4 regions of the Pseudomonas sp. WOUb67 genome follow, and region 2 is predicted to be linked to each of the others. Evidence: riboswitches for the same ligand, from Rfam matches in the RefSeq annotation. Region 2 holds a riboswitch; each other region holds the start of a gene.
What was found. Region 2 has a riboswitch for cobalamin ahead of cobO (cob(I)yrinic acid a,c-diamide adenosyltransferase). Riboswitches for the same ligand answer to the same signal wherever they lie in the genome.
Positions count from the first base shown of each region.

Region 1: another riboswitch for cobalamin. It lies ahead of cobW (cobalamin biosynthesis protein CobW); the one in region 2 lies ahead of cobO (cob(I)yrinic acid a,c-diamide adenosyltransferase).
Region 3: another riboswitch for cobalamin. It lies ahead of ABOC32_RS17180 (CbtB domain-containing protein); the one in region 2 lies ahead of cobO (cob(I)yrinic acid a,c-diamide adenosyltransferase).
Region 4: another riboswitch for cobalamin. It lies ahead of ABOC32_RS21990 (ABC transporter substrate-binding protein); the one in region 2 lies ahead of cobO (cob(I)yrinic acid a,c-diamide adenosyltransferase).

Region 1 is NZ_CP170112.1:4,282,465-4,285,876, forward strand. Features, by position in the region: gene cobN (cobaltochelatase subunit CobN) at 1-1,081, opposite strand, end outside; gene cobW (cobalamin biosynthesis protein CobW) at 1,085-2,152, opposite strand; cobalamin riboswitch at 2,253-2,469, opposite strand; gene ABOC32_RS19075 (glyoxalase superfamily protein) at 2,570-2,947, shown strand; gene ABOC32_RS19080 (hypothetical protein) at 2,944-3,306, shown strand.
Region 2 is NZ_CP170112.1:5,867,721-5,871,132, forward strand. Features, by position in the region: gene bluB (5,6-dimethylbenzimidazole synthase) at 1-176, opposite strand, end outside; gene ABOC32_RS25915 (cobyrinate a,c-diamide synthase) at 173-1,468, opposite strand; gene cobO (cob(I)yrinic acid a,c-diamide adenosyltransferase) at 1,465-2,076, opposite strand; cobalamin riboswitch at 2,197-2,417, opposite strand; gene ABOC32_RS25925 (PQQ-dependent sugar dehydrogenase) at 3,279-3,412, shown strand, end outside.
Region 3 is NZ_CP170112.1:3,813,616-3,817,027, reverse strand. Features, by position in the region: gene ABOC32_RS17185 (TonB-dependent receptor plug domain-containing protein) at 1-963, shown strand, start outside; cobalamin riboswitch at 1,143-1,366, shown strand; gene ABOC32_RS17180 (CbtB domain-containing protein) at 1,461-1,649, shown strand; gene ABOC32_RS17175 (CbtA family protein) at 1,659-2,345, shown strand; gene ABOC32_RS17170 (cobalamin biosynthesis protein) at 2,345-2,734, shown strand; gene cobM (precorrin-4 C(11)-methyltransferase) at 2,768-3,412, shown strand, end outside.
Region 4 is NZ_CP170112.1:4,953,634-4,957,045, reverse strand. Features, by position in the region: gene ABOC32_RS22000 (ABC transporter ATP-binding protein) at 1-44, opposite strand, end outside; gene ABOC32_RS21995 (FecCD family ABC transporter permease) at 41-1,057, opposite strand; gene ABOC32_RS21990 (ABC transporter substrate-binding protein) at 1,057-2,067, opposite strand; cobalamin riboswitch at 2,179-2,376, opposite strand; gene ABOC32_RS21985 (DUF1624 domain-containing protein) at 2,405-3,412, opposite strand, start outside.

The DNA.
Region 1 (3,412 bases), 1.6 Mb from region 2:
CGGCAACAAAGTCCATCCGCTCGGGGTGGGCGCGGTAGCACACCACGTCGGATTGGCTGCGCTCGCTGCGCCAGGCCATGTCTTTGAAACTGACCGGGCGGGTAATGATGCGCCCGTCCAGTTCGGGCAAGGCGATGTGCATGGCCAGGTCACGCGCACCCAGCCCCTGTTCGCTGGCTTCCCAGCCGGGCTGGTTGTCCTGCGCGCAGATGGCCTGCAGTACCGGGATGTCGCGGCGGAACGGGCGCAGGTTGGGGCGTTCGGGGCTGGACAGGGCAAAACCGGTGGTATTGACCAGCACTTCGGCACCGACTTCGTCCAGCCAGGCTTCGACCTGCTCCAGGCAGGCGCTTTCCTTGAGGCTGGCCACGGCGATCGGCAACGGGTTCAAGCCAGCCGCCTGCAGGCGCTGGCAGAACACGTCGATGAACCCGGTGTTGGCCGCCTGCAAGTGGGAGCGGTAGAACAGCAGCGGCGCCACCGGGTAGTCCGGGTGCCAGTGCGGGTACCAGTCTTCCAGCGCCACACTGCCCTTGGCCGGGTGATACACGGCGGTGCGCGGCAAGGGTTGCGGCTCGTCCCAGGCATAATCGCGGCCCAGCCACTGGTTGGCCAGGCAGTTGTACAGGTTTATGGCATTGGCCTTGCCGCCTTGGCGCAAGTAGTGCCAGAGGCGCTCGGCCTGCTCGCCCGTAACGGTGCCAAGGCGGGTCAGCTCCGGGTCCGGGCGGTCATCGCCCGGCACCATAATCAGCTGCACGCCACGGGCGGCCAGCTCGACCAGTTGCTCGACGCCATAGCGCCAGTAACCGACGCCGCCGTGCAGCGACACCAGAATGACCTTGGCATGGCGCAGCACCTGGTCGACATACAGGTCGACCGAAGCGTGGTTCTGCACCTGCATCGGGTTGGCCAGGCGCAGGCTGGGGAAGCCTTCAGGTAATTGCTCGGCGGTATCGGCGAGCAACGCCAGGTGCGAATCGCCGCTGCAGAGAATCACCAGTTCGGCGGGTGTCTGGCCGAGATCGGCAATACTGTCGTCCGGCACGAAGCCGCCGGGCTGGGTCCGCAGCAGGTGCATGGGTCAGGCGCCCAAGGCCTGGCGCAGGCGCGCTTCCAGCTGGGCAGCGTCCAGTTCCTGGCCGATCAGCACCAGGCGGGTGATGCGCGGCTCGTCGGCACGCCAGGCGCGGTCGAAGTGCTTGTCGAAACGGGTACCCACGCCTTGTACCAGCAGGCGCATCGGCTTGCCCGGGATGGCAGCGAAGCCTTTGGCGCGCAGGATGCCGAACTCCACCACCAGCTGGGTCAGGGCGTCGAGCAGCAGGCTTTCGTCAGCCTCCGGCAGGTCGATGGAGATGGAATCGAAGGCGTCATGGTCATGGTCGTCATGATCATCGCCGTCGTGGTGCGAATCGTGGTGGGTACGGCGGCCATCGATGTGTGCCTCGGACTCGGCGCCCACGCCCAGCAGCACCTCCAGTGGCAGCTTGCCGCTGCTGGCCTCGACCACCTTGACGGCCGGCGGCAGTTCTTCGGCCACTTCGGCGCGGACCTTGGCCAGGCCTTCGGCGTCGATCAGGTCGGCCTTGTTCAGTACCACCAGGTCGGCGCTGGCCAGTTGGTCAGCGAACAGCTCGTGCAGTGGCGATTCGTGGTCCAGGTTAGGGTCGAGCTTGCGCTGGGCATCGACCTGGTCCGGGTAGGCGGCGAAGGTGCCGGCGGCCACGGCCGGGCTGTCGACCACGGTGATGACCGCGTCGACGGTGCAGGCGTTGCGGATTTCCGGCCACTGGAAGGCCTGCACCAACGGTTTGGGCAAGGCCAGGCCGCTGGTTTCGATCAGGATGTGGTCCAGGTCGCCACGGCGGGCCACCAGCTCGCGCATGACCGGGAAGAACTCTTCCTGCACGGTGCAGCACAGGCAGCCGTTGGCCAGTTCATAGACGCGGCCGCTGGCTTCTTCTTCGGTGCAACCAATGCTGCACTGCTTGAGGATTTCGCCGTCGATGCCCAGTTCGCCAAATTCGTTGACGATGACCGCAATGCGGCGGCCCTGGGCGTTGTCGAGCATGTGGCGCAGCAAGGTGGTCTTGCCCGAGCCGAGGAAGCCGGTGACGATGGTAACGGGGAGCTTGGCCAGTGTTTTCATGTCGCATTGCCCTTGGCAGAGTGGCGCGGGCATGCAGGACGACAGCCGCGGGCCAGGTAGGCCGGGCTTGTTCGCCACCGGATCACCCCGCCCGGTTGAAAGTCGAAAACGTTGCGAGGCAGGTCTCCTGGCTTGCACCGTTCCATCTCCCCGTTCGGTTGAACAGCGGGCTGGCGGGATGACGCCTTCCCGCGCGTTGACGCAGTGGCTGTGTCGATCCGTTGTCGGTGCTTACAGTTGCGGGGGCAGCCGCGGCTTGTACCGCGTTCCCGTCTTAGCTTCGGCCTGGCCGAAGAACCTCGAAGTGGCAAGGCTACGCAGTGCCTGGCGGGTGGTCAACCATTGCTGCGGGCTGGCCGACCACAAGGGCTGCAACTGCGCTACAGTGGCACCTTTGCCCACGGTCAAGGAAGCCCCATGCCCCTCGCCCCCGCCATACCGGTACTGCGCATCTTCTCGGTCGACAAGGCCAAGGAGTTCTACCTCGATTTCCTCGGCTTCAGCGTCGACTGGGAGCACCGATTCAGCCCGGACCTGCCCCTGTATGTGCAGATTCACCGCGACGGCCTGATCCTGCACCTTTCCGAGCACCACGGTGATGCCTGCCCCGGCTCTACCGTGTTTGCCCGCATCGACGACCTGCGCGCGCTGGAGCGTGAACTGCAAGGCAAACAGTACGGCTACGCCCGGCCCGAAGCCGAGCGCCTGGACTGGGGCCTGCAGATGCAGGTGTACGACCCGTTCGGCAACCGCCTGCGCTTCTGCCAGCAGATTGATGACGAGGCCAACCCGTGAAGACGCTGGGCAAACGCGAAATGGCCCGCTTGGAGCGCGAGCTGGTGGCGTGCCTGACCGATGCCTGCGAAACCGCCAAAGCAGAAATCGTCGGTTTCACCTGGCTCACCCACCGCCTTGACCCTGAGGATTTCCCAGCCAGCCTGCGGATCACCTGGGTGTTCGAGCACGAGGCCGACAAAGCTGCTGCGGTGGCGGGCGAAGCAAAAGCGCGCATGGTGGCGCTGACCAGTCAGGCGTTGGACCACGCCGGCATCCAGCTGGATCACCCTGCCTGGCACGTGCGCTTCGACAGTGAAGAGGCCTGCGCACACGGCCACGGTGGCGACTGGGCCAAGTGCTTGCAGAAGCAGCGCTGAGGCCAGCTGGCGGGCGGTGCTTTACCCGCCCCCGGCGGTTCGTTAGGCTACGCACTCCCCTATTACGAGGTGTTCGTCCAATGCGCCATTGATGCCGCCGTCCGTT
Region 2 (3,412 bases):
ATAAACCGCCAGGGCTGCATCAAACCGACGCTGGGCGCCTGGTGCGCGGCTGCCAGCAGGCGGCCAAGCAGCTCCGGCGCCACCTGGCCACCGGCGAAATGGCGCATGTCGCGGCGCTCGCCAATGGCCCGGTAGATCGCGGCGCGTTCGGCGTCGCTGTAAGCGTGTTCGCTCATGGTCGCAGCAGCGCCGCCGCCGCATCCGGGTTGGAGGGGAAGTAGAAGTGCACGTAGGAGGCCGTCAGCCGGCCCAGGCGATACACCGCTTCGTTGCCCCGCCCGCCGTTGGGGCTGAGGCCCCGGGCAATCGGTTCCAGCGGCGTGCTGGTCAGCGAGTGGTGATAGGTGTGACCGCGCAGGGTACCTTCCGGCAGCTCCACTGCCTGCAAGGCCAGGGCCGCCAGGCGCTTCTGCATGGTCGCCTCGCCCGGCAGCAAGCCGAGCAGTTCGGCACGCTCGCCGGCGACGTCAGTCAGGGCATCGAGCAGGTAGAGCATGCCGCCACACTCGGCCAGCAACGGCTTGCCCTGGGCATGATGGGCACGGATTGCCTCGCTCATCGGCGCATTGGCGGCCAGGGCGTGGTGATGCAGTTCGGGATAACCGCCCGGGAGGTACAGGCTGTCCACCACCGGCAGTTCGCGGTCATGCAGCGGCGAAAAGAATTCCAGCTGCGCACCCAGGTTACGCAGCAGTTCAAGGTTTGCGCCATAGGTGAAGGCGAACGCCTCGTCCCGCGCCACACCAATGCGCACGCCAGCCAGCGAGGCGGCACAGGCTTGCGGTTCGGGTTCGGCAAAAGTCACCGGCGGTGGCAAGGCTGCGTCACAGCTGGCGCCCAGCGCTTCGGCTGCGGCATCCAGGCGGGCATCCAGGTCGTTCAGCTCGCTGGCCTGCACCAGCCCCAGATGACGGCTGGGCAACTCGATGCCGCGCTCGCGGGACAAGCCGCCATACCAGCGCAGGCCTTCGGTCAGGCTGCCTTCCAGCAATTGTGCATGGCGCAGGCTACCCACCCGGTTGGCCAGCACGCCGGCGAACGGCAGGTCGGCCTGGTAACGCGCCAGGCCCAGGGCCAGGGCGCCGAAGGTCTGGGCCATGGCCGTGCCGTCGATCACCGCCAGCACCGGTACCCCGAAATGGCGCGCCAGGTCGGCGCTGGACGGGGTGCCATCGAACAGCCCCATCACGCCTTCGATCAAGATCAGGTCGGCCTCACCGGCCGCTTCCCACAGCAGGCGGCGGCTTTCGTCGGCACCGATCATCCACAAATCCAGCTGGTACACCGGCGCGCCGCTGGCCCGTTCGAGAATCATCGGGTCAAGGAAGTCGGGCCCACACTTGAACACCCGCACCTTGCGCCCGAGGTTGCGGTGCAGGCGGGCCAGGGCAGCAGTGACGGTGGTCTTGCCCTGGCCAGAGGCCGGTGCCGCGATCAACACGGCGGGGCAGTGGCGCGATTGACTCACAGTTCGACGCCCTTCTGTGCGCGGATACCGGCCTGGAAGGCGTGCTTGAGCATGCCCATCTCGGTCACGGTATCGGCCAGTTCGATCATTTCGGGCTTGGCAGCGCGGCCAGTGACGATCACGTGCTGCATGGGCGGGCGGGCCTGGATATCGGACAGTACCTGGTCGAGGTCGAGGTAGCCGTGCTTGAGGGCGATATTCAGCTCATCCAGCACCACGAACTGCACACTTGGGTCTTGCAGCAACTGGCGCGACACCGCCCAGGCGGCTTCGGCGGCAGCGATGTCGCGCTGGCGGTCCTGGGTTTCCCAGGTAAAGCCTTCGCCCATCACGTGGTAGCGCACCTGCTCGGGGAAGCGGCGGAAGAACAGCTCTTCGCCGGTGCTGTTGCGGCCCTTGATGAACTGCACCACACCGCACTGCATGCCATGGCCCAGGGCGCGCGCGAGCATGCCGAAGGCCGAGCTGCTCTTGCCCTTGCCATTGCCGGTCAGCACCAGCAGCAGGCCGCATTCGTTGGGGGAATTGGCGATGCGTTCGTCGATGACCGCCTTCTTGCGCTGCATGCGCGCCAAGTGGCGTTCGTCGCGTTCGGTGGGTTCGCTCATCAGGGTTCTCCGCAGGCTGGCACCATGGCAAGGCGTGGTGACAGGTAATAGGCAGGCAGACGGAGAACGCGCAGGGGCCATGGCAGGGGGCCACGGTGCACCGCGCATCACCCTCCGTGATGCCGTTGACAGTTCCAGGCCGGTCTCCGGGCTTGTGAGCGGGCTTTGGCCCTGGCCTGCGCGCCTTCCCGGATGCTGGCATCCAGTGGCCCTGCGCGGCCTTCTACTCACCTACCGTTGCGGGGGCAGCGCCGGAATCGCGCCATGCTGGCGCCCACCGGCTTCCCAGTTTCACCCTGCCCAGCCGGGGCTGGCAGGGCACCTGAAACACGCGCGAAGGTTAGAGGGTTGCACCCGGAGCGTCAATCGAAGCGGGTGTTGCAGCGACGTATGCTCTTGATCTGGCTCTTGATCTAGCTCTTGATCTAGCTCTTGATCTAGCTCTTGATCTTGATCTGGCTTTTGATCTTCGCGACTTCAGGAGGCCGAACGCAGGCCTTGCGGAGGGAGGTGACGGGCATGGATGCCCGTCAAGCGCTGGGCCCCAGGATGGGGCCTGCAGCGCGGTCCTCCCGGGAGCAAGGCCGGAGTGAGGGAACCCCGGAGCGCAGCGCAGGGGCCGGATGATCGGAGCGCAGCGTTTTTTGGTTACTTTTTGTCGCGTTTGACAAAAAGTGACTCGCTGTAAGAGCGAAAAGGTGAGTCAGTGTCACCATCGCAAATGGAGTTTTCGACTTATCAAAACCGACGCTTAAGCTTTTAGCTTTTAGCTTTTAGCTTTTGAGGTGTGGGCATTCACACCGAGCAGACATTCGTTCGCGCAGGTGGCGCATAGTCACCTTTCCGCCCTTACGGCGGGTCACTTTTTGTCAAACGCGACAAAAAGTAACCAAAAAACGCTGCGCTCCCATCATCCGGCCCCTACGCTGCGCTCCGGGGTCCCCTCGCTCCGGGCTTGCTCCCGGGAGGACCGCGCTGCAGGCCCCATCCTGGGGCCCAGCGCTTGACGGGCATCCATGCCCGTCACCTCCCTCCGCAAGCCCTGCGCTCGGCCTCCTGAAGTCGCAATCTGCGTCGCCTGAACTATCGCGCGTTTAAAAGCAAAAGCCGAAGCAAGAGCAAGAGCAAGAGCAAGCCGAGGGGAACCTGGCGAACGCCGACAGCCTCTCAATTGAAAAGGCCTTCGTTAAAGGACGCCGCACATGAAATGCCTGATGCCTTGGTTAATAGCAGCCAGCCTGGCAGGCTGCGGCGAAACAGCCCTGTTGAGCGTAAACGAGGGCAGCGGGCCCAACCCCAGCCTCCCCGCCCCCGTCACGACATTGATCCCCACCGT
Region 3 (3,412 bases), 2.1 Mb from region 2:
GCCAGCTTCAAGCTCAATTCACGCTACGAATTGAGCGAAACCGTGGCGGTACGCGGCACCCTGGGCAGCGGTTTCCGCGCACCGTCGCTGACCCAGAGCGGCTACACGGTCAGCGACAACCGCACCGCGCTGGACGCCGACGGCAATGTGGTGCCGGCCTTGCGCCGCACTGTCGCGCCCGGCAGTGCCGCCGCGCTGGCATTCGGCGGCGACAAGCTCGACCCGGAGAAATCGCGCAACGCCGGCCTTGGCCTGACCTGGCAACCGGCGCGCCGCACCAGCGTTACCCTGGACACCTACCTGATCGACATCGACGACCGCATCCTGCTGACCGAAAACCTCTACGACCGGCAGAACGGAGCCGGTGCCATTGGCGACATCCTCGAATCGCTGGGCCTGGCGCGCACCACCTGGATCAACTATTACACCAACGCCTTCGATACCCGCACCCGCGGCCTCGACCTGGTGGGTGACCACACCAGCGAGTTCGGTGCCTGGGGCGATGTGCGCTGGACCTTGGGCTTCAACTGGAACAAGACCACCGTGCGCGGCACCCGGGGTACGCCCGCAGCGCTGGCCGCTGCCGGTATCGACGTGGTCGGCCATGGCCGCGAAGGCGACCTGGTGGCAGCCTCACCGAAAACCAAATGGGTGCTGGGCAGCCAGTGGTTGCTGGGCAACTTCACCGGTACCTTGCAGACCACCCGCTACGGCAAAGTCGAGACCTGGCAGCAGAACCAGGCCCAGGACCGCACCTTCGGCGCCAAGTGGATCACCGACCTGGACCTGTCCTACCTGCTGTTCGACAGCCTGACCGTCAGTGTGGGCGGCACCAACATCTTCAATGTGCGGCCCGACAAGAACGGCGTGTACAACGCCAACGGCAACCAGGCGGCGTACGGCAACCCGCCGTTCCACCCGGGTGGCGGCTATTGGTACACCAAGCTTGCCTATGACTTCTGAAGCAGCTGCACGCCTGTCCCTGGCTTGGCGCACACCTCTGTGGGAGCGGGTTCACCCGCGAAGAATCCAACCCGGTGCATGGCACCGGCAAAGCCGGTGTTCGCGGGTAAACCCGCTCCCACAGGTGTGCGTTGCGCCCTCGGTACTTGGCAATTGACGCAAAGCCCGCCCCATGGTCTCCTTATGCCTCACGTTCAGGTGCCCCCACAGGGGGTGAAACGGGAAACCGGTGCGTCCCAGGCCCTCCAGCAGGGCCGGACAAGACCGGTGCTGCCCCCGCAACGGTAAGCGAGTGAAGTGTCTGTACCACTGTGCCTTGTAGTCCGGCATGGGAAGGTGACGCTTTGCAGGAGCCCTGCTCCTCCTCGCAAGCCCGGAGACCGGCCTGGCGTTCATGAACACCCCGCGGTGGGCGGGCGCTGTTGCATTCCCCTGGGCGGTCACGCATCAGGGATGCCGCGCTTGCCCGTTGCCCACAAAAAGCAGAGGAACGCGTCATGCCCGTCACCAGCACCAAGCAACACAGCCTTGCCACACCCGTCACCCTCAGCCAGCGCGTCGTCGTCGCCGTCGGCGCCAGCCTGCTGGGCCTGTGCCTGGTGTACTTCGCCGGTTTCTCGCACATCGAGGCCGTGCACAACGCCGCCCACGACACCCGCCACAGCGCCGCCTTCCCCTGCCACTGAGTACGCCTGATGATCACGCGCATTGCCCGTACCGCGGGCTTCAGCGGGCTGCTTGCGGCCCTGCTGCTGACCCTGCTGCAAAGCTTCTGGGTCGCCCCGCTGATTCTTGAGGCGGAAACCTACGAATCCTCGGCCCCGGCCGCACAGCACGAACATGGTGGAGAAGTGGCCGCCCATGAGCACAGCGCCGAAGCCTGGTCGCCGGAAGACGGCTGGCAGCGGGTGCTGTCCACCACCGGGGGCAACCTGGTGGTCGCAGTCGGCTTCGCCCTGATTCTCGCCGCCCTGTACAGCCTGCGCGAACCGCAGCGTGCCGGCACCGGTGCGCTGTGGGGCCTGGCCGGGTTCGCTGTGTTCTGCCTGGCCCCGACGTTGGGGCTGCCACCGGAGCTGCCCGGCACTGCTGCTGCCGACCTGGGGCAACGCCAGGCTTGGTGGATTGGCACGGCCAGCGCCACCGCTCTTGGCCTGGCCTTGCTGGTGTTCGCCCGCCACTGGCTGCTGAAGGCGCTGGGCGCCGTGTTGCTGGTAATCCCCCATGTGATCGGCGCTCCACAGCCCGAAGTACATGAAAGCCTGGCCCCCGAAGCACTGGAGACCCAGTTCAAGATGGCCTCCTGGCTGACCAACGCTGCTTTCTGGGTGGCCTTGGGCCTGCTCAGTGCGTGGCTGTTCCGCCGCTCCAGCAAGGCCTGATGCCAGCGTTCTACGCCGGCATCGGCTGCCGCCGGGGTTGCCCGGCGGATACCCTGCATACCCTGCTGCTCCAAGCCCTGGCTAGCCAGGGCCTGGCGCTTGCCGACCTGCGCGGCATTGCCAGTATCAGCCTCAAGGCCGACGAAGCCGGCTTGCAGCAACTGGCCGAACGCCTTGGCTTGCCCTTGGTGCTGTACCATGGCGCACAACTGCAAGCCTTTGAGCCGCTGCTAAGCCACCGCTCTGCCACAGCCCATGCCCACAGTGGCTGCTGGGGTGTGGCCGAAAGCACGGCGCTGGCCCTGGCCAGCCAGCGGCCCGGCAGCACAGCCCGGTTGCTGCTGACCCGCCAAGTACTGGGCCCGGCGACCCTCGCCCTGGCCTGCTGAACAATTCGCTCCTCTTTCCCGCAAGGACTTTCCATGACGGTGTACTTCATCGGGGCCGGCCCCGGCGACCCGGAACTGATCACGGTCAAGGGCCAACGGCTGATCCGCCAGTGCCCGGTGATCATCTATGCCGGCTCACTGGTGCCTGCTGCCGTGCTCGAAGGCCACCAGGCCGAGACCGTGATCAACAGTGCCGAACTGCACCTGGAACAGATCATCGCCGCCATGCGCAGTGCGCACGAACAAGGCCAGGACGTGGCCCGGGTACATAGCGGCGACCCCAGCCTGTACGGCGCCATCGGTGAGCAGATCCGCCATCTGCAGGCGCTGGGCATCGATTACCAGATCATCCCCGGGGTCACCGCCACGGCGGCCAGCGCTGCCCTGCTCGGCTGCGAGCTGACCCTGCCACAGGTGGCGCAGACGGTGATCCTCACCCGCTATGGCGACAGTTCGCCAATGCCGCCCGGCGAGCAGCTGGGCGACCTGGCGCGCCATGGCAGCACCTTGGCGATTCACCTGGGGGTCAAGCACCTGTCGCGGATCGTCGAAGAACTGCTGCCGCACTACGGTGCGCACTGCCCGGTGGCGGTGGTACATCGTGCCACCTGGCCAGACCAGGACTGGGTGCGCGGCACCCTTGGCGATATCGTCGAAAGGGTTGCCGCCAAGGATTTT
Region 4 (3,412 bases), 910 kb from region 2:
TGGCAACTCAGCGGTGCAAGCTGTACAGCGGTCATGACTGTCATGAGTGCCCTCGGCGGCTGACCAGAATCAGCGCGAAGACGGGTGCACCGATCAGTGCGGTGACCACGCCCACGGGGATCACCTGGCCCGTGATCAAGGTGCGCGAAAGAATGTCGGCAGCAATCAGGAACAGTGCACCGCCCAGTGCGCTGGCGGGCAACAGGCGGCTGTGCCCGGGGCCGAGCAGCAGCCGCAAGGCATGCGGAATTACCAGCCCGACAAAGCCGATGGCGCCGACGATGGACACCATCACGGCCGTGACCAGTGCCGTGCAACTGATCAGCAGTAACTGGGTGCGCCGCACCGGGATGCCCAGCGATGCAGCCGAATCGGCGCCGAAGGTGAAGGCATCCAGCGCGCGGCGGTGCAACAGGCACACCACCAGGCCGAACAGCGCCACCGGTACGGCCAGCCACACGGAAGGCCAACGCACGCCGCTGAGATTGCCCAACAGCCAGAACAGAATGCCGCGTGCCTGTTCGGCGGTGGCCGACTTGGTGATGAGAAAGGCGGTGAGGGCGTTAAACAGTTGCGAGCCGGCGATGCCGGCGAGGATCACCTGCGCGTTGTTGCTGCCTGGGCCGGCCGCGCGGGCCAGTAGCAGCACCAGGGCGAACGCTGCCAACGCACCGATGAAAGCGCCCCCGGACATGCTCAGCGCCAGGCTACCCAGGCCCAGCAGGCCGACCAGCACTGCACCGGTCGAAGCGCCGGCCGACAAGCCCAGCAGGTACGGTTCGGCCAGCGGGTTGCGCAGCAGCGCCTGGAGAACCACACCACAGGTGGCCAGGCCGGCACCGCAGGCTGCCGCGACCAGTGTGCGGGTCAGGCGGTAGTTCCAGACGATGCCGGCGTCGATCGGGTCAACCGGGTAGCCGGCCTGCCACAGGTGGTTGGCCAGCACCTGGCCGACCACGCTGGGAGACAGGTTGGTCTCACCGATTGCAGTGCCGGCCAGCAAGGCGGCCAACAGTGCCGCCAGGGCGACAGCGATGCAGGGTAACAGGCGAATCATCACTGGGCCGCTTTACCGCTGGCGAAGGCTGCCGACAAGGTTTGCAGGCCGCGGAACAGGCGAATGCCGGCCTGCATGGCGTCGGCGTCGAGGACGATGATGCGGTTGTGCTTCACCGCGTCCATGTTGCGGGTTACCGGGTCGTTACGCAGGAAGTCCAGCTTTTTCTGGTAGTCGTCGGCGGGGAAGCGGCGGCGGTCCATGCGGGCGATGATCAGCCAGGTAGGGTTGGCTTTGGCCAGGGTTTCCCAGCCAACAGTAGGCCACTCCTCGGTGGACTCGACCACATTGCGCACGCCCAGGGTGCGCAGCATGAAGTCAGCGACACCCTGGCGGCCCGCCACGTAAGGGTCGATGTCGAGGTCGGCGCTGGAGAACCAGAACAGTGCCGAGGTGGCGGACAGGTCCTTGCCGGCCAGTTGTGCCTTGGCGCTGTCCAGGCGGCCTTTCAGCTCGGCGTTCAGCGCAGTGCCACGGTCCTGCACATCGAAAATCTCGGCCAGCTGGCTGACGCTCTTGTAGATGCTGCTGACCTGGAACGCCTGCAGGCGGGTACCGTCGGCGCCGACCAGGTTGTCCTTGCCTTCGCAGTCCGACGGCAGCAGGTAGGTGGGTATCTTCAGTTCATCGAACTGCTCGCGGGTGCCCACCACGCCCTGGGCGCCGACCATCCATTCGAACTGCACGGTCACCAGTTGCGGGCGCTTGCCGACCACGGCCTCGAAACTGGGGTCATTGTCGGCCAGGCGCGGCACCTTGGCGTTCTGCGCCTGGTACTCGGGCAACACGTTGTTGAACCACAGCGAGGTACCCGCCAGCTTGTCGCCCAGCCCGAGTGCGTAGAGCATCTCGGTGCCGGCCTGGCCGATGGTGACGGCGCGCTGCGGCGCCTGGGCGAAGGTTTGCGGTTTGCCGCAGTTCTCGACCGTCAGCGGGTAGTGGGTGGCGGCAGCCTGGGCCAGGCCAGTGAGGCCAAGGCCGGCGAGCAGGGTGGCGAAACGGGGCAGCATGCTGGGCGATCTCCTATCGGACAGTTCGGGTGAGGAACGCACGGACAGGCATCGCCGAGCCCCCGCCGATGGCAGGGGCAACACTGATGGCCAATCCCGGACACCCCGCCGGTTGGTAAATGTAGGCCGGCAGGTCTCCTGACTGGTGCGTCATGGCCCGGCTCCGGCCTTCCCGGGCGTGTGGCCCAGTGGCATCGATGGAGCAGGCTCGGCACCTACAGTTGCGGGGGCAGTTCCGTTTGGCCCGTATTGACGGGCCTGGGATTCCCTATTAATTCCGTGGTGGAAACCGGCGGCCCGCATGGTAGACCATCGCGCCGCCGGGTGAAAACGCTTTTCAGAAGTACTTCAGCCAGGTGATGTCGCGGCGGCGTGCTTTCAGGCGAGCGAACCCGCGCACCGGCAGGTACAGCGAGACCGCCAGCAAGGCAGCGCCCAGCCACACCGCCGCGATGCCGTCGAAGCCGAAGTAGTCGCCATGGTTGAGGCCGAACAGCGCCACGCTGGCCAGATACAGCAGCTTCAGCACGTACAGGTGCAACAGGTAGAAGAACATCGGTGCTGCGCCAAACACCGCCAGTGCGCTGATCCAGCGGGCCTGGCCGGCGCGCTCGAAGGCGCGCAGCAACAGCAGGCCGCAGCCCAGGGTGAGCGCCAGGAACAGCAGTGACGGCGGGTATTTGGTGATGTTGAAGAAACTCATCACGGTTTGGGTGAGGGTTGGGTAACCGCTCCACGGCGCCTCGCCGTAGCCGTTGAACAAGCGCAACACGACAAACCCCAGCAAGGCGATCAGCCCAGCCAGCAGCAAGCGCTGCTGGCGTTGGTCGGCCGTGCTGCCACGGGCAAACCAGGGGCCCAGGCCATAGCCCAGGGCGATGACCCCGATCCATGGCAACACCGGGTAGGAGGTGCGCAGGCGCAGGTTTTCGGAGAACTCAAGCCAGCCACGGTCGTGCAGGATGGCCCATGGCACGTGCAGGGCGGACTCCACGCCAAAGTGCAGGCCGTCGAGCAGGTTGTGGCCGGCAATGATGACTGCGCCCAAGGCGAGCAGGGCGGCACGTGGCAGCCATACCAGCAGCGACAGGGCGATCATGCTGACGCCGATGGCCCAGATGACTTGCAGGTAGATCACGCTGGGGGGCAGTTGGAAGGTCCAGGCGAAGTTGACCAGGGTGAATTCCAGCACTACCAGGAACAGCCCGCGCTTGAACAGGAATGCCGAGACATCGCCACGGCCCTGGTGTTTTTCGCCATACAGCCAGGCCGACAGGCCGGTCAGCAGGACGAACACTGGCGCGCAGAGGTGGGCCAGGGTGCGGCTGAAGAACAGCGAAGGCTC